Regions from separate parts of the Paenibacillus sp. FSL H7-0716 genome, predicted to be linked through region 3. Evidence: riboswitches for the same ligand, from Rfam matches in the RefSeq annotation. Region 3 holds a riboswitch; each other region holds the start of a gene.
What was found. Region 3 has a riboswitch for cyclic di-AMP ahead of MHH60_RS27710 (3D domain-containing protein). Riboswitches for the same ligand answer to the same signal wherever they lie in the genome.
Positions count from the first base shown of each region.

Region 1: it holds a riboswitch for cyclic di-AMP, as region 3 does, so the genes downstream of both, MHH60_RS02800 (APC family permease) here and MHH60_RS27710 (3D domain-containing protein) in region 3, are expected to answer to the same signal.
Region 2: it holds a riboswitch for cyclic di-AMP, as region 3 does, so the genes downstream of both, MHH60_RS24485 (hypothetical protein) here and MHH60_RS27710 (3D domain-containing protein) in region 3, are expected to answer to the same signal.

Region 1 covers NZ_JBBODA010000001.1:625,178-631,448, forward strand. Annotated here, with positions in the region: gene MHH60_RS02785 (FecCD family ABC transporter permease) at 1-828, opposite strand, end outside; gene MHH60_RS02790 (FecCD family ABC transporter permease) at 828-1,883, opposite strand; gene MHH60_RS02795 (iron-hydroxamate ABC transporter substrate-binding protein) at 2,104-3,111, opposite strand; gene MHH60_RS02800 (APC family permease) at 3,315-5,132, opposite strand; cyclic di-AMP (ydaO/yuaA leader) riboswitch at 5,257-5,416, opposite strand; gene MHH60_RS02805 (disulfide oxidoreductase) at 5,611-6,075, opposite strand; gene MHH60_RS02810 (DsbA family protein) at 6,072-6,271, opposite strand, start outside.
Region 2 covers NZ_JBBODA010000024.1:73,673-79,943, reverse strand. Annotated here, with positions in the region: gene MHH60_RS24495 (hypothetical protein) at 220-579, opposite strand; gene MHH60_RS24490 (hypothetical protein) at 713-1,234, opposite strand; gene MHH60_RS24485 (hypothetical protein) at 1,249-1,791, opposite strand; cyclic di-AMP (ydaO/yuaA leader) riboswitch at 1,872-2,036, opposite strand; cyclic di-AMP (ydaO/yuaA leader) riboswitch at 2,456-2,645, shown strand; gene MHH60_RS24480 (hypothetical protein) at 2,897-3,313, shown strand; gene kdpF (K(+)-transporting ATPase subunit F) at 3,440-3,517, shown strand; gene kdpA (potassium-transporting ATPase subunit KdpA) at 3,530-5,206, shown strand; gene kdpB (potassium-transporting ATPase subunit KdpB) at 5,223-6,271, shown strand, end outside.
Region 3 covers NZ_JBBODA010000034.1:44,483-50,753, forward strand. Annotated here, with positions in the region: gene yabG (sporulation peptidase YabG) at 275-1,177, opposite strand; gene rsmA (16S rRNA (adenine(1518)-N(6)/adenine(1519)-N(6))-dimethyltransferase RsmA) at 1,343-2,227, opposite strand; gene rnmV (ribonuclease M5) at 2,224-2,775, opposite strand; gene MHH60_RS27710 (3D domain-containing protein) at 2,952-4,118, opposite strand; cyclic di-AMP (ydaO/yuaA leader) riboswitch at 4,404-4,633, opposite strand; gene MHH60_RS27715 (TatD family hydrolase) at 4,832-5,602, opposite strand; gene MHH60_RS27720 (HD domain-containing protein) at 5,654-6,271, opposite strand, start outside.

The DNA of each region.
Region 1 (6,271 bases), on a different contig from region 3:
CAGGCCGACGAAGCCAATACCTCCGCTTACTGCGACGCAGGCGCCGGCAAGCGCTACGGCTGTTACCAGAAGGAGAATACGTTCCTTCTCCACACGCATTCCTAGACCTAATGAAGTATGATCTCCTAGATTCAATACATTTAGAACCCGGGCTTTATAGAAAGCGAACGGTAACAGAATCGCGATCCAAGGCAGCAAAGCAAGGACGAATCTCCAATCCCCACCCCATATTTTCCCGGCGATCCAAGTAGCTACAAATTGATAATTATTAGGATCAAGCCTAAGTGCCAATACAAGCTGGCAAGCATTGATTCCTGCAGCGACCGCAATCCCGATAAGGATCAGCCTTGTAGGAGACAGACCATCTGCCTTCCGGTAGGCAAGAATATAGATTAAAGCTGCGGTCAGGCCAGCCCCACCAAGCGCTAGGAGAGGCAAGACAAATATCGGCGCTGCTGTTGTAGCCGGAAAAAACGAGATGAAAATGATTACCGCAAAACCTGCACCAGCACTTATTCCCAGCGTAGCCGGTTCAGCGAGTGCATTACGTGCAAGACTTTGTAGAATACAGCCCGATACTGCAAAGCCCGCTCCAACTAACAATGAAATTACGATGCGGGGTAATCTGAAATCAAATAAAATAAGCTTTTGCTGATGTGTTCCATCACCCAGCAGTGTATGTAATACCTCCAGTGGGGATAGACGCATAAACCCTGTATTCATACTGACTATAAACACAACGACGATCAGTATAGCAAGGAGTGATAACACCGTTAGGGCGCGTGTACGGCGTTCTTTTTCATCTGGAGTAAGGGTTAATTTGGGCATTACAGCTCCCCCTTCCGCTTACTCGCTAAATAAATAAAGAACGGTACGCCGATGATGGCAATTAAAGCTCCTAGCGGTGTCTCATAAGGTGCATTTATCATTCTTGCGGCAATATCTGCAAAGATAATCAATAAGCTCCCTAGAACTGCCGAGCAAGGGATAATCCAGCGGTAGTCCACTCCAACGAAATAACGTGTAACATGCGGAATAATTAGTCCTATAAAAGCAATCGGGCCAACCGTTGAAACCGCACTTCCAGCTAAGATAACCACAACAATCATACATGCCAATTGAACTAACCTTGTCCGCTGCCCCAGACCAACCGCAACTTCTCTTCCTAGGCTGAGCAATGTGACGGATCGTGATAACATCATCGCTGCAATTAAGGCTACGGCCACCCAAGGGAATATAATCTTGATCTGAGTCCAGCTAGCTCCACCCATCCCACCAGCTAACCAGAAGGCTATGTCCTGAGATAAGTTGAAAAGAATAGCTACTCCCTGACTAATAGCAACCAATAAAGCACTAACTGCCGAACCTGCTAATGTCAATCGCAAGGGGGTCAGGCCATTAAAAGAAAGCGAACCGATTCCGAATACGATAAAAGAGGCCACAGCGGCACCGATAAAGCAATACAACATTAGTGAAGTGAATGAGAGTGAGGGTGCAAAAGCAAATACTATTGCCAGCGCTACCCCTGCTCCTGCATTCAAGCCTAACAGCCCTGAATCCGCAAGCGGGTTTCTTGTCATCCCCTGCATGATAGCCCCTGCTACTGCGAAGCAAGCACCGACTAAGGCGCCAGCAATAGCACGTGGAAATCGCAGTTCTCTAATCACCTGATGTTTTTGTAAATCTGGATTGAAATGAAATATAGCTTCCCATACCGTAGCTAACTTGATATCTGCCGCACCCACTGAGACCGAAAGTGCCAATCCGAAGGCAATGGCAGCAAGTCCAAAAATAAGAATACCAATGGCAGCTGCCGGTCGGGTATGTAGAGCTTTTTTAGGTTCATTGTTAATACGATTTGCGAAATCTGAGGGTGAAACCATGAGTCGTCTCCTTATTCAATAGTTACAATGGTTTATATGATAACAACAATCATTCTCATTATCGCAAAAATATTTATGTTGTACAATTGCAGGAACGATTTTTCCGTACTATGGGATTGGTTTATAAAAAAATGGTGCAGATCTTTGTATCCCGAGATACTTGATCTGCACGCCCTTCCCCACCGAAATGATCAGTCTCATTCATGGTGAATTACGACTTTTATTTCACAAGACTTTTTAGCACATCGTCAATGATTTTGCTGCCAGCGTTCGCACCACTGTAAAGCCAGCTGCTCGTTGAACTCATTTCATGCACATTTCCAGCTTTTACAGCTGGGATGCCCTTCCAGATTGCACTATCTAGGATCTCCGAACCCTCAGTCTTATCACTATTTACAAGGAAAATATGATCTGCGGTCAGCTCAGAAAGCTTCTCTAGCGAGATCGGATTCCAAGTTGCTCTTGTTCCTACTGGGATCTCTGTTACTAAGTTAGGCAACGTTACGCCAAGGTCTGTATATAATACAGCTCCACTGCTGCGGGTTTCGTCTACAATATAGAAGTTTTTTTGCACCAACCATAGAATCGCCGCGGACTCTTGTCCAATAGCTCCTGCAAGCTGTTCTTTCGCAGCCGCTGCTTTAACATCATAATCTTTAATGGCTTTTTCTGCTTCAGGGGTTTTGTTCAAAATCTCACCCATCTTGAGCAACGATTTGCGCCAATCTTGATTTAGTTCATCCCCAATTACATAAGTGGGTGCAATCTTATTCAACTGATCGTAAATCCCGTTCTGAACAGAAGACTCCGATGGGATGATAATAAGATCCGGAGCAAAGCTGGTTACAGCCTCTAACGGAAGATCGTAACTAATTGTAGGAACATCCTTCAATTCAGTGGCCAGATAATCCTGAACGCCATTTGTAACTGACCATTGAGCTACTGGAGTTACACCCAGAGTTACCAAAGAGTCCTCCAAATATGAACCCAGCACGCGCTGTGGATTAGCTGGAATCGATACTTCATGACCCATTGCATCAGTTAACGTCTTAGGTGCAGCAGGTGCCTCTGTAGATTCTGCTGTAGGAGCTGTTGTAGGCGCTGCTCCTGCATTTGATGAACTTTCAGCATTATTATTACCACAAGCGGAAAGTAAAAGCGTCATCACTATTAATCCGCTCATCGTTACTTTCATGCTTCCTGATCTTTTTCTGTTAAGCCAAAACATTAAAAACCCTCCTATATGTAACTGCTTTGATATTCAAAGGTGATCATTACCTCTGCTTCACTTTTAAATGATATTGATTCTCATTCTCTATGTCAACATATAAATTTCAAATTCTGTGGATTTGCAACAATTTCCTTCATATAAAATACAAAAGAGGTTATATTCCGAACGTTCCGGATATAACCTCTTTTTTTATCTTCTGCTTATTTATTTAAATGATAAGGGACAGTCGCTACTACAACGTCCTTTTGATTCATTAGATACGAGCGGATTAAAAAGCTGGTCTGATTATGAAGCACGGCTTGCCACCAATGTTTGGTAATAAACTGTGGAATCAGAATTGTGATGTGATCCGTCGCAGCTGTCTTCCACTCTACCGTATCGATAAACTTCACTAACGGACGAATGATACTACGATATCTGGAACGAAGTACAATCAGGCGTACACCTGGATTCCATTCCTCCCACCGTTGCTCCATCTTATGAATGTCTTCTTCATCAAAGCCTACATACACAGCAACAACATTATCTGTTAGAGACTTCGCATAGCTGATGGAATGTAATACAGCACGTGTAACCCCTGCAACAGGAACAACTACAGTACTTCCTTTAATTACAGGTTTATCAGTAGCAGGACATATACGCAGTTGATCCGCAGTGTTCAAATAGTGCTTATGAATACGGTGGAACACGAACATTACAGCAGGTAAGAAAATGAATGCCATCCATACGCTTGAGAATTTAGTAATGATAAAAATAAGTGTAATCGTCAATGTAGTCAGCATACCGATGGTATTTACTACAAATCTTTTCACCCATCCAGCGGGTCTGGTTTTGATCCAATGCACCATCATCCCCAGTTGGGATAAGGTAAAAGGAATGAACACGCCTACCGCATATAGTGGAATCAACCCTTCCGTATTCCCATGGAATGCAGTCACAAGTATGATAGACATAACTCCTAGAAAAATAATGCCATTTGAGAAGCCCAGGCGGTCACCACGGACCATAAATGCATGTGGCAGATATTTATCTTTTGCAAACATAAAGGCGAGCAGCGGAAACGCTGAATATGCTGTATTAGCTGCCAAGAACAAAATCACTGCAGTAATCCCTTGAATGAAAAAGTACAATCCGCCACGGCCAAAGGTCGATTCAGCGATCTGAGAGACAACCGTAGCCTTTTCATCTGGCACAATACCATACCAATACGCCAGCACAGTGATTCCGGTAAACATAAAGCCAAGGATAAGTCCCATGATCATTAGCGTCTTGGCTGCATTTTTCTCAGCCGGTGCTTTAAAGTTTGGGATCGCATTAGATACGGCCTCAACTCCCGTTAGGGCTGAACAACCAGAGCTAAACGCTTTTAATAGTAGAAACAAACTTACATTAGATACGGCGCTTCCTATTTCAGGAACATTCGCATGCGCGCCACCCATTGCATATTTAACGATACCGGAGATAATCAGAACAACAATCGAAACCACAAACAAATACACGGGAATTGCGATAAATGAAGCCGATTCAGTCACTCCGCGAAGATTAATGATTGTTAATAGAACGATAACAGATACAGCGATGAGAACAGTATGATTATGAAGACTTGGAAAAGCCGATGTGATCGCATCCGTCCCTGCCGAGGCACTAACCGCTACGGTAAGAATGTAATCCACCAATAATGAACCCCCAGCGAGCAGCCCTGTCGGAATACCAAGATTACTCTTGGCTACGATATAAGCTCCGCCTCCTTGCGGATAAGCAAAAATCGTCTGCCGGTAGGATAAAATCAGGATGGCCAGCAGGCCCAATACGGCTAATGCAATTGGCAGGGAATACCAGATGGCAGTAAACCCGGCAGCCACCAGTACAATCAGAATTTGTTCTGTTCCGTAGGCTACAGACGAGAGCGCATCAGAAGACAGGACAGCCAGTGCTTTAACCTTGGATAACTTTTCATGATCGAGTTCATTCGACTTCATCGGACGTCCGATCAATAGTCGTTTTACCTTGCTTACCATGGTGGATACAGTTCCTTTCTTTGGGAGCTGAAACGGAATTTCCGTGCGCTGTTTTCATCGGTGGATTTCATAAATGCAGACACAAAAATAAGCATACGGAAATGATCCGCATGCTTATGCATGGTCATTTTCCCACCTTGCTTACGAGGTTAGCTGGCGGATTCGGGCTGTGGTTATAGCCCTACGGTAGAGATCTGTTCGACCCGGTTCCGATTCACCCCATTGGCATGAATGCCAAGTTTGGTTCCCCCGTTTTTCCTAAGAAAATTCAGCGCATATTCAACTTCTCACAAGGTCTAATATTAGTCTACAAAGTGCCTACAGTAAAGCGTTGAAAAAAATGAAAAAAGAATGAAAAAACATCCAATAAGCTCAAATATAGCGTCTTATTGGATGCTCTCTTTCATTATCTTCAATTATCCCTCTAGCCCGTGATTTTAATACCTTTTCAGCGTTTTTGTACCTTCCAAAGTAAAAACTAAAATCCTAAGCTCTCCTCTGCATCTACTTCAATCACTTCTTCTTCCTTACGTCCATACCAAAGAAGGAGACTAATTAAAGCAAACGCAATTAAAGCTAACAAAGGAATCGTTATAAATCCGAAGTAGTTCAAGTAATCTTTATTACAAGGAACACCAATTGTACAAGGTAGAACTTTACTTAACGCTGGAATCTTCTGTTCCGCATAATGATAGATTGAGATACTGCCACCAATCAAACTTAATGGAAGCACATAAGGAATGATGCGCTTATCTCCGCGGAAAGTGGCAATTCCCAATAAAAATAACTGTGGATACATAAAAATCCGCTGAAACCAGCAAAGCTTACAAGGTTCATAATTCAAGACTTCACTTAAATACAAGCTACCAGCTACAGCTACCAAAGAGACGAACCAGGCCAGATAGAGGCAGTTACGCTTGCAAAAAGATAGGAATTTTGTCACTTTGCCTCCACTGCTTTTGCGGCGGCGTTAATTTCAGATGTAATCGCTTCAATATCGAAAGGTTCAGCCGTTTTCACTCCATTAATGTAGAGCGAAGGCGTATTTGTCACGCCTGCGTCAGTTGCCAACTGAATATCTTTCTTCAGCTCATCTGCATAAGTTTTCTCTTGGATGTCTTTACGCAACAGATCGTAAT
Region 2 (6,271 bases), on a different contig from region 3:
AAAGGCAATAAACGTGCAAGTAACGTCATCTGGGTCCGTAAGCCTTGCCTTGGTGGAAGATGATTAGGGCTTGCTTTAAGACGATCCGAGACGCTCATCGCTCGGGATTTCTACTGGAGTCCGGACACCGGCTATATTTGAGGAAAAGCTTCAATTAAAGGCTCCTGAGTCCATTAGTCGCTTCATGCGCTCAAAGATCGTTTGAATTCTAGTCAGAGACTAAATTATAGAAAGATTTGCGCTCGTTAGTATATCCGCTTGGGCGGTCATCTGCTCCCGTACAGCTCTAAGCTGTGCTTTCAGTGCGGGAACACTTTTTTGCAGAATAATGCTTATTTGAGAAAGAGGCAGCTTTAAGCCGTACCACAATACCTTCACAAGCTGTTCCTCCCAAGGTAATGCCTTAGCCGATAGAAGCGAGCGCCGGGCAAAAGAATCAGCACACTGGCGAATACAAGTGCGGTAAGCGTGGATAGAGAATAACTGAGGGTCGAAGTCATCCTGACGATATATTTTATGAAGCTCTGTGAAGGTACAGATAGTAATCTTGTCTGCCTCATTAGATTGTTCTAACAACATGGAACTAAGTACGTAGACTTCATTAGTATACTTTTTAACACACTCTGCAAATTTAGTACTGTAGGTGTACACGGAAGGTAAGGGGTCAGGCATGGTGAACACGATCCTTTCAGAATGAGAGATTTGCTTGAATCTATAATATAGAAAAATAAGAGATGGATTTATTGATAAGATCGGCGGTGTCTGGTTCCGGGCAACTGTGTTTCTGCTGGGAGGCAGTGGATAAAGCTTTGGAAGGTTTGTAGTAGAGCCGTTCACTTCTGGAATTGCTCCCCCCAGCTGCAACACTGTACAGACGCCCCTGCTGAATATGCCCTGCCAAGGATTTGCCCTGGAGCTTGGCCTTTAAATCCTGCAAAGCACCCTGAACTAGCTCAAGCTTAACCTGCTCCCAATCTGAACCTTCGCGGCGGACCTTATCCAGCGCTTCCTCAAGACGGCAATGACAGATAGCCCGTAAAAAAGAGCTCCATTTAATGAGATCAAAATTTTTGGTGTTGGCAGAGATCAGACAAGCCCCCCAACTGCATCCTCCCTTACAAGTGAGCTTCAGAATACCATAACGGCAGCCTTCAGCCCCTTCCATTCCATAGTGGATAGGCTCGGGTTCATCCAATACAAATACTTCAATGCGGGATAGTCTGCGCTGGTCCATAGTAGGGTTCCTCCTTAGATTTCCAAAAGCATTAAGTCAACATGATGAGTGACACTAGCCTTTTCTACACAAGCGAGCATTTCCATTTTATTCTCACAGACTGCGGTATGCTCTAACCATAGTCGGAACTTCTCTTTCCGTATAACAGATAGATGTAAGGGAAAGGTGCTGCGGGATCTCAAGACATACCAACCGGCGCTTACATCTTTCCAAGGCTCCTTGAAGGCTGTAAACCACGGGAGTTTTTGGTGCGATGACCAATCCTGCTGCTGCTGTTGTTCTCGAATTTTTTTATATATTTCATATACAATCTTAGAGTCTAAACAGTCTTTACAAGAAGAAGGTGTGCTGAACTGGCGAAGGGCTTGAATCTGGTTCTGGCCAAATGCATAGCCTACAATGTACCTGTGATTATTTTCTTCGAACCACAAGGCCCCGAAACAAACGTAATTTAGACTTATCGGCTCAAGCAGCCCTTGATGTATCCCTAAATAATAGTGCTTCAAAACATTCACCCCATCCAGCGTGCTATCACCTAATAGGCTCAGGTAACGCAAAAACCGCAGCAAGAGGAGGACCTCTGCTGCGGTTTTGGATTACAGGCAGATATACCTGGGCCAAAGCGTGGCGGATCAAGGGTCTCTCTCTTTACGCTTACGAGGTTAGCTGTCGGATTCGGACGGTGAGAGTCGCCCTACCTATTGAGACTTACGCAGTCTCCTTTGGATTCACCCCAAGTAGGCCAGACGGCCTGATGGTTCCCCCGTTCCCTGCAAATGCAGGAACTCAGCGTTGATTGTTTTTCATGAATTAGATTCAACCCGAATCATACTCTTTTCAAGATTTTCTGTAAAAAACGGAAAATGTTCTTTTAGAGCAATTTTAACCATATCCTGCCGACTACGACTGAAAAACGAGGTAAATAGGTATTTATGGCGTGTTATCGCGCCTCTTTCTCGCTCAACCTCAGCTTCTTGCGTTTCTACCTATAAAGGGAATTTACAGTTTTTTTGCTCTAAAAAGGTGAATAAAATCACATGAGTTATAGATAGCGATTAAACGCCCGAAACTCGAGTAAACAAGAGATATAGAGAGATTAGATATCAAGTAAGCGCTATCTAATGGGAAAATAGTTTTTAATTTGCATTATTTTGGCATCATTCAGGTTTTACAAGTCTTCGTGCATAAGAGTATGATTACTCCTGTTTCAACGACAATCGAATATTTGATCCGCTTAATTTCCGATAAGGAAAGCGGGGGAACCAACAATCGGCAGCCGATGTGAGAGTCGGAAGCCGATTATGGGGTGAATCCTGTAGAGGGTGCGAGTGAGCTCGCATCTATACAGGTAGGGCGACTCTCACCGCCCGAATCCGACAGCTAACCTCGTAAGCGTATGGAGAGAGGATGAGTGCAATGTGACCGCTAGCGAGCCACAGAGGAGATCCTTTGTGGCTTTTTGCTGTGCTCTTAGAAGCAAAGCATTTATGGAGGCCTCCCCTAAGAGGTCGCTAAATTCATCATTAGCGGTATTTGTTAGGCAGCGTCTAATGACGTGACACAACCGAGCTTTAGGTTGTGCCCGAAAATGACGATAGGTCAACATCCTTTCGGAGATTTTCGTTGCCTCCTTGTTGTAAATGAGCAGGAGGAGAAAAAAAGATGACGGATCAGAATGAATATGTGCTTGTATGTGCGCCTACAAAGGCGGGAGAACATTTCATTAAACTTCTGAAGTTCAGGGGTATTAAGATGGCGGGATTAACCAACAATGTGGCTGAGAAAGCTTTACTTGAGGAGCTCGGGATTGAGCAGGTTATTCTAGTGGATACTCGCCATCAAAGCACTTGGTTTCGCCCGTCGTTCCCGGTAGGCAGGGTATATCTGTTTGAGAGCAGCTTTCCGCTTTGCTGCCGCTATATCCAGATGTGCCGTACCTGGACGACACAGCCAATTTTTGTGATTACAAGTTCAATAAATCCTAGATTGGTCTATAAAAGACTTGGTGCGAGCTATGTAATCTATTCCCATAGTGGTGATGCTGATTTTCTAATCGATAGATCACCTCATCAAGGATAATGGAAGGAGTGCGGAAGATATGATGGATCTGTATATGGTGGCTTCGTTAGCTGTAATTTACGGGTTGTTTTATGGCTTTATGCGCTGGTGCGCAGGTGTAGTTGAGGATACGGGGAGGGATAAGCTGTGATTCTAGTAATCGCTGTTACCCTACTGTTGTTTATATATCTGGTTTACGCGTTGATTCATCCTGAGAAATTTTAAGGAGGGGCATTCATGGGCATTTTGCAAATAGTCGTCGTAATTGTAATTCTCATCTTGCTGGTCAAGCCGATGGGGACGTATTTATATCATGTATTTTCTAACGAACCGAATCGTACGGATCGCTGGTTTGCAGGCACAGAGAAAGGTATTTATAAGCTGATCGGCCTGAAAAAACGGGACGGAATGTCCTGGAAGAAGTATGCACTCAGCTTTGTTTTAACTAATATCGTACTGGTTGCTTTCAGTTATATTTTCCTAAGATTACAGCGGGGATTGCCGCTGAACCCGAATGGAATTGCCGATATGGAACAGACGCTTTCATTCAATACGGTGATCAGCTTTATGACCAATACGAACCTGCAGCATTATAGCGGGGAGACGGGGCTATCGTATTTTTCACAAATGGCAGTCATCACGATGATGATGTTCACGTCTGCAGCGAGCGGATTTTCTGTTGCGGTTGCTTTTGTCAGAGGGATTACAGGACAGAAATCAGTCGGGAACTTTTTCGAGGACTTTGTAAAAGCACATATTCGTGTATTCATTCCATTAGCTCTGCTAGTTTCATTGGTGCTGGTAGGATTGCATGTGCCACAAACGCTCAAGCCATCGCTTGAGGTCACTACACTCGAAGGGCAGACGCAACAAATCGCTATCGGTCCAGTCGCTTCTTTGGAATCAATTAAACACTTAGGTACGAATGGTGGCGGCTTCTTCGGAGCCAATTCAGCGCATCCTTTTGAGAACCCTAATCCACTTACGAACGTTCTGGAGATTCTCTCTATGTGGATGCTGCCAGCCTCTTTGCCATATATGTACGGATTGTTTGCTAAGAACAAACGTCAGGGCTGGGTGATTTTCACAGCAATGATGACCTTGTTCGTTCTGCTGCTGGGATTGAATTATTATGCGGAAACTAAAGGCAATCCCGCTATTAATGCGCTGGGGATCGAGTCTTCGCAAGGCAGCATGGAAGGTAAAGAGGTGCGTTTTGGGATCCCGCAATCTTCGCTGTTCACTTCGGTAACAACGGCAGCTACGACAGGTAGTGTTAACAATATGCATGATACGCTGACACCGCTGGGTGGCATTACCCCTCTGGCCCTAATGATGCTCAATAACGTCTTCGGGGGAAAAGGTGTCGGATTAATCAATATGCTGATGTATGCCATCATGGGCGTCTTCTTATGTGGATTAATGGTCGGCAGAACACCAGAGTTTCTCGGGCGAAAGATAGAAGCCAAGGAGATGAAGCTGATTGCGATTGCCATCCTTGTGCATCCGTTCATTATCCTTGTACCAACAGCAGGTGCGTTCTTAACGGACTTGGGCAACAGCTCCATTACGAATCCCGGATTCCATGGACTTAGCCAAGTGTTATATGAATATGTCTCTTCTGCCGCGAACAATGGTTCAGGATTTGAAGGGCTTGCGGACAACACCACCTTTTGGAATGTTACAACTGGGATCGTAATGCTGCTTGGCCGTTATGTCTCTATAATCGCGATGCTGGCAGTTGCAGGTTCACTGATCCAGAAGAAGCCAGTTCCTGAGACGATTGGCACATTCCGCACAGACAATGGTCTGTTTACCGGAATTCTGATTGGTACCGTAGTAATTATCGGTGCGCTGACGTTTCTGCCGGTCATTGTGCTCGGCCCGATTGCAGAATATTTGACCTTACGGTAGGAAGAGGGAGAACAAGATGAGTACTGTAAAAAGAAAAAAGCTGCTGACGGGACCCATACTCCTAAGCGCTGTAAAGGATAGCTTTATTAAGCTTAACCCGGTGACGTTAATCAAAAATCCGGTCATGTTTGTAGTCGAAATCGGTACGATTATTGTATTGCTTATGGTACTGGCCCCCGGATATTTTAATGCAGAGAAATCGGTAGGCTTCAATATCACAGTGTTGTTCATTTTGCTATTCACAGTGTTGTTTGCCAACTTTGCTGAAGCGCTGGCTGAAGGCCGCGGGAAAGCCCAGGCGGATTCACTCAAGAAAACGAAACAGGATATCACAGCTAACAAACTCGTTGGAGGGTCTGTGAAGACCGTTTCTTCTTCCGAGCTTCGTAAAGGAGATATCGTCATCGTTAGTCAGGGAGAACTTATCCCTGGCGATGGTGAAGTAATTGAAGGGCTGGCCTCCGTAGATGAATCGGCAATTACAGGTGAATCTGCACCTGTTATTAAGGAAGCTGGCGGAGATTTTGGCTCAGTCACAGGCGGCACCCGGGTAGTCAGTGATGAGATTAAAGTCAAAATTACCAGTGATCCCGGTGAGTCATTCCTGGATCGGATGATCTCCCTCGTTGAAGGGGCGAAACGTCAAAAGACACCCAATGAAATTGCATTAAATACACTCTTGATCAGTCTGACGTTGATTTTCCTGATTGTAGTAGTGACCTTGCGGCCTATTGCGACTTATCTGGGCGTTGATCTAGATATTCCTGTTATGATCGCTCTGCTGGTCTGTCTGATCCCGACCACAATCGGGGGACTGCTCTCCGCTATCGGGATAGCAGGGATGGACCGCGTCACACAGTTTAATGTCCTTGCTATGTCAGGGAAGGCTGTTGAAGCTGCCGGCGACATTAATACAATGATTCTAGATAAGACCGGTACGATTACTTTCGGAAACCGGATGGCGAGTGATTTTGTGCCTGTTGGAGATGAAACGGAAGCTGAGCTTACGGCTTGGGCAGCTATTAGTTCGCTAAAGGATGAGACTCCGGAGGGACGTTCTGTTAT
Region 3 (6,271 bases):
CCTGACGACCACCTCTTTTCTTGTCCATTATACAACTTTTTCAGGACAATGTCAAAGCAAATAAATAATTAATTATAGTTGATGCATATTTCGTTGTCAACGGAATTTTTTTGCGAAAAATCAGCGCCGGACTAATATCCTTGTTATCTGTAATATAGGCATTACAAAGAAAAAAAGAAAGGGTTAAGCTCAGCGCTCACCCTTTCTTTCGGATATTCTATTCAGCCCATTCAAATTACCTATATTCCTGACACCATAGACCTATCTCTGTCGCTTAAATGGCTGATGGTGTCACTTTTAGCGCCGACAGATTCTGCAGTCGCGGCATTCCGATGCGGAAGCTGCCACGGGTCTCAACACCACCAATACCCTGATTGCCGCTGATGGTATTATTCAGAACATCGCTAAGATTTACAGTATCCCTGATGGAAGTAAAGGATGATTTTGCGGCTACATACACGGGATCCAGAGCATGGATCAAAATTCGGCCAGGTGAACTGGCAAAATTAGCCCCAGCTCCAAGTAATGCCTCGAAATGAGATTGGCAAGCACCGGCAACAATAGTCAACGCATCAAAATTCCGCTCATACTCCCTAGCTACCCTAATAGCAGCTATAAAGTTTTGCGAATTTTTATAGCTATTCAGACTATACAGATCGTAAGTATGCTGTTGCTTCAGTACCCCATCATGACCAGTGATCACTACAATGTCTGGGCGTACACGGGGCAACAGCCGGTATAACGTATCAGCCATTGCAGATTCATGAACATGATGCCCTTCAGCGGGAATCCGCAGCTGCTCGTATAAACTAAGGCTCTTATTCAAATATGCCGGATCGCCATCCAGATGCAGTACTTTACCCGGCACTTCAAAATAAGGAGCTTCCTTGGACGGTGGAGCCCATGTCCCCTCTGTTAGGGTTCCCCCGCTCCGCTGACTTTGCTCCTGACGATCCTTCCGCAGCTGTGTCAGTGATTCCTTCGCTTTGATCTGTGCTTGCTGTCCCCGTTCCGTTATTCGGGTAGGAGGCACTTGAACCAGGTCATCCAGAGGAGAATCCGCCAACAGGCGGAAATCTGTGCCTTTAATGACGGCTCTATCCTGCACAATATTATCTACACGAAATGTTAAATCACCGCCATAAGATTTGCGAACGACCAAGTCTCCTAAATTCATTACAACCACCACCTCTACCCCATCGTATGGGCAAAGGCCTCAGTTGGTTCATAACTCGCCATATTTTTAAAATATAAGAATGTATAATGCTCCACCACAATAACATCCTTATATTTCTACGAGAAACGGTTGTCGTCCTTTAAGACAACAACCGTTTCTTATTGCTTATTCAATTCCAGCGGCTAGCAAAACACTGCTTAAGCGGGCGTATTCTTCAAGACTGAGTGTTTCTCCGCGACGGGTCGGTTCAATACCCGCTTCTGCGAGTAAAGCCTCCAGCTGCTCACGTCCCTGTTCAGGGAAGTAACGAGCCTTCAGATTGTTAGCAATCGTCTTGCGGCGCTGTGTGAAAGAAGCGTGAACCACTTCAAAGAAATGCTTCTCACTCTCCACCTTTACCGGAGGATGCTCTCTAACCTTCAGACGGATAACAGCAGACTCCACATTAGGTTGAGGGATGAATACGGTACGTGGCACGATACAGACGAGCTCAGGCTCGCTGTAGTACTGCACGGCAATGCTAAGACTTCCGTATTCCTTTCCACCTGGAGATGCAGCCATACGCTCCGCAACCTCCTTCTGAATCATTACAACGATGTTATCAAGGGGAAGCTTCTCTTCGAGCAGCTTCATCAGAATCGGAGTAGTCACATAATAAGGCAGGTTAGCAACCACACTGACCTTGTTCACAGTGGTGAAATCTTCCTTGAACATTTCCTGCAAGTTCACATTGAGGACATCATCGTTACGAACCTTAACATGGGGATAGGGGGAAAGTACGTCTTTTAATATTGGAATCAGTCTACGGTCAATCTCTACGGCAGTTACAGCACCCGCTGTTAGTGCCAGACGCTCCGTCAGCGCTCCAATTCCCGGCCCGATCTCCAGCGCCCCAGAATCGCTATCTAGTCCAGCAGCGTCTACAATCTTGTCCAAAATATTTTGATCAATCAAAAAATTCTGTCCCAGGCTTTTCTTGAACTTGAATCCATAACGTTGAATAATCTCTTTGGTCCGTTTTGGAGTCGAAATTTCCTCTCTACCACTCATGAAGTAATGCCTCCCTGATCAATTTGGGCGAGAGCCCCGGCAAATTCCTCCCGCGTAATCCCAAACATCGCCAGCCGCTTGTACAGCTGTTTGCCGTTACAATATCCGATTCCAAGCAAATTACCAAGCGCCATACGTCTTTCAGCAGCCCGAGGGTGTACAAGCATTCCAGCGGCCATAAGATCATCAATACCAATCAAAGCAGGTGCTCCTTCAAAAGAGGTATGTACATTACGCAGCGCATGACGAATCGCCTCTGGCGATGCATTCTCTACACCGATATCCCCTTTTCGAGTTGCGTCCTTCTCTGGAATAAAAGCATGCTTACAGCCCGGCACCTTCGCTGAAACGATTTTACGAATTCGCTCCCCAGCATGGTCCGGGTCCGTAAGAATAATAACCCCTCTACGTTCCATAGCAAGCGCGATCTTAGCAATTACAGTCCGGTTTACAGCAGAGCCGCCTGTCTCAATGGTATCCGCTTCTACAGCACGCTTAATGGCTACGGTATCGCTTTTGCCTTCAACGACGATTAATTCCTTAATCATATTTCTTGACTCCTTCCAAAAAAAGCAAAAAGAAGAGGATTCGCTCCTCTTCTTTTGGTTAAAGAATGTATAAGTGATGAGCGGTTGCTCTGCGATCAACGAAATGATCATCCAGCGTTCCTTAACGGTTATCATCACTATAGCTTATCAAAGGATTTTTTGCAAAAGCTTCAGTTCTAGTTAAGCTCTGGTTTCACAGGTCCAATCACATAAACGGTACGTGATTTACGGCCGAAATTACGAGCATGGCTCAGGGAATCATAATAGACATCCACTTTATTGCCTTTAATGGCACCGCCAGTATCCTCTGCACGGCGGAATCCAAGCCCATCGATATAAACCCACCAGCCAATAGGAATTACATTCGGATCTACTGCAATTGTACGACCTTCCGTTACGCGTGTTCCGGAGGCAGTTTTAGTACCTATCCCTGGCTCTTCTGACGAATAAGCTGTCATGGAGACGTTCTTAATCATCTTCTTGTACTCAAAATCTACGCCAGCCTTGCTTGTGACGTTCTTAGTCTTAGCGCTAACTTTAGTCGTTTTGGAGGTAGTGCTTGATTTGGAAGTTGTTGTAGCTTTAGCAACTACAGTAGGCTTAGGAAGTGCTTTAGTACCAACGGCAATGATCTTATCTTTTGTTACCGTTTGTACTTCCTTGCCGATCATGCGCATAGAGGCCAGTTCTCCGTCTTGATAGATCTTTTCAATATGCTGAACCATGACGCCTGGTTTGCCTGCCTGTGCCACTCTAACTGTTCCCACAGTAAGGGAGGGATCTGCTGTCTTAATAACACGGAAAGGTAAGTTAGTTGTTCGCTGTACCGTTTGCTTGTTGATACGAACGATCTTAATCTCCATGTCAGCAGAGATGGTGGTGTCTAACGAAGGAAAAATCTTATCATAGCCTTCTAGGTTGATACCCAGTTTGTCAATCGCTTGACCGATAGTGTCTTCGGTCGTATATAACGTTTTTGTTGCTCCGTCCGCAGTAAGGCTAAATTTCTGCGCACGATTGATAACGACACGGTCACCGTCTTTTATTTCATCACTCAGACCTAAAGATAATTCATCATGCGGCTGCAGCGAAATTTGCTCTTTCTCCAACACATCACCTAGAAGTGCTTCTCGCGTTTCAAGTGTCTGTGTTTGCCCGTCTATTACTAAAACTAATTGTTTGTTACTTTGACCGTGTACGTACAGCAGAATTAACAGCGCGATTGCGATTGAAATCACACCTGCAAGTAAAAGTACGCGAGTATTTACTTGCTCCCACCGTAATGCGAAAGACCTGCTGGATGACTGCGAATCATGGGATACCTCTGGTTGGAATAAGCCCATTCTCTCCATCCTCCTTACATAGCCTCGTCGTCAATTTGTATATCATGAGGACTGAATTTCTTTGACGAAGCTATTTGAGATTGTCACAGGATACGCACGTATTAACTTAGCGTCTCCTGCTCATGGATCGCCTGCTCGGCACAGCTACTCCCACACCTGTTATATAACAGTATGCGGGCAACATTCAGTTTATTCAAAAATAAAGAAGCCTAAAAAGAGTTCTCTTGAGGACTCTTTCGTGGCTTCTCCGATGTCAGAATACGCGGGAATGTTTGTGCACGAGGTTGCCTCTCTTACTTGCGCTTACGGGGTTAGCTGTCGGGTTCGGACGAAAGAGAGACGCCCTATTTCAGGTCACCCGCTCACGGCGGTTGCCCTTAAATTCACCCCAAAGACCACGTGAAGAAATCAAATATTGTTCTGCGGCAATTCCTAGTCGTATTCAAGATACAGGCATGCGGCAGTCCAATATTGGTTCCCCCGTTCTCCATACGGAGACTCAGCGAGACGATCCATGAATCAATGGCTGTCACAATAACAACAGCTCACATCACTGAAAAGATGATATCCTGTTTTGATGCATGTTGTAAAGGACGATTCAACCACGTTTACGCAAATATATGGTTAAAATATTGTAATAATCAGCCGTTTTTATATTAAAAAAGTTTAATATATCGGCTATTCTCTATTTTTCACCCATTTTACTCCTGTTTTCAGACAATCCCAAATCGTTCCAGTGCGTTCGCATACGTAATTTTAGCCAATTCTTCCCATGTTAACCCTTTAATTTCAGCCGCAGCCTCTGCTACTAACTTCACATGAGCACTCTCATTTCGCTTGCCTCGGAAGGGGTGTGGAGTCAAATATGGAGCGTCTGTTTCGATCAATAATCGGTCCAATGGCGTCTGTGCAAGCACCTCTTTAGGCACTCTGGCATTTTTGAACGTGATCGGTCCTCCAAATGACAAATGAAATCCAAGGTCTAGGCACATTTTTGCTGTTTCCCAGCTGCCTGAGAACGAATGCATTACGCCACCAATTTCATTTGCTTTTTCCTCCCGTAAAATCCGTACGACATCTTCATGAGCATCACGGTCATGTATACAGATTGGCATTTTTAGTTCACGGGCTAGTCCAATTTGTTTGCGGAAGACCTCCTGCTGTACATCCTTGGGAGAGGTATCCCAATAATAATCCAACCCAATCTCTCCGATGGCCACCACTTTCTCATGGCTGCAAAGAGAGGCGATCCAATCGAGGTCGCCCTCTTTCATATCAATCGCATCCTGTGGATGCCAGCCCACCGCTGCATAAATATAATCATAAGATTCAGCCAGCTTCATCGTTGAAGGGATCGTTTCCCGGTTAAATCCAATATTGATCATCTTGCTGACTCCGGCCTCTACTGCACGAGCTATAACTTCCTCGCGATCCTCGTCGAATTGAGGCGCATCTAGATGTGTATGTGTGTCGAACAGATACATTTTAAAGCTCACTCCTTGTTGTTTTTATCAATAGTTCCATAAATATTTGTATTATTTTGCAAAAATCTCTGCTACAGAAGAGGGCAAGCGTGTAAGGGCTTTTTTCAGCTTATCCTGCGGAAAATATAGGTGATATCTGCCACGATGAATTCCGCTTATTGAGCGCACAATATCCGATACCTCTGAAATTTCCCGCAATTGCTCATTCCGATCAAGCAGTAAAATTTGATTATTGTCGAAGGCTGCTCCTGGACGGAACACATCATAAGGCAAATCTGTCGGATAATCAATCTCTAAGTCATATTCTGGGTTAAGTCCCGCTCCCGCAAAACTGCTGCGGATTTCCGCAATCATATCTGTATCCAAATTCTCGATCTCTACATATTTATACAGTTTACGATGAATAAAACGGGTACACAAGTCGCTTAATAACTCATCTTCTTCAAGTGTCCATTGCATAAAAGCAGTCTGTACCAGTGCCTCATCAAGCATTAAATATTGCTTCACTGTTACTTCTCCTCGAAAGAGATCTTCCAGCGGAGCGATCATAAAGCGAAATTTGTACCCCTCTTGGAACAATTCTTTAGCTCTACGGAAGATTTGACGCAAAATAATTTCAGAGCTGCGCGTCACCGGATGAAAATATACCTGCCAGTACATTTGATAACG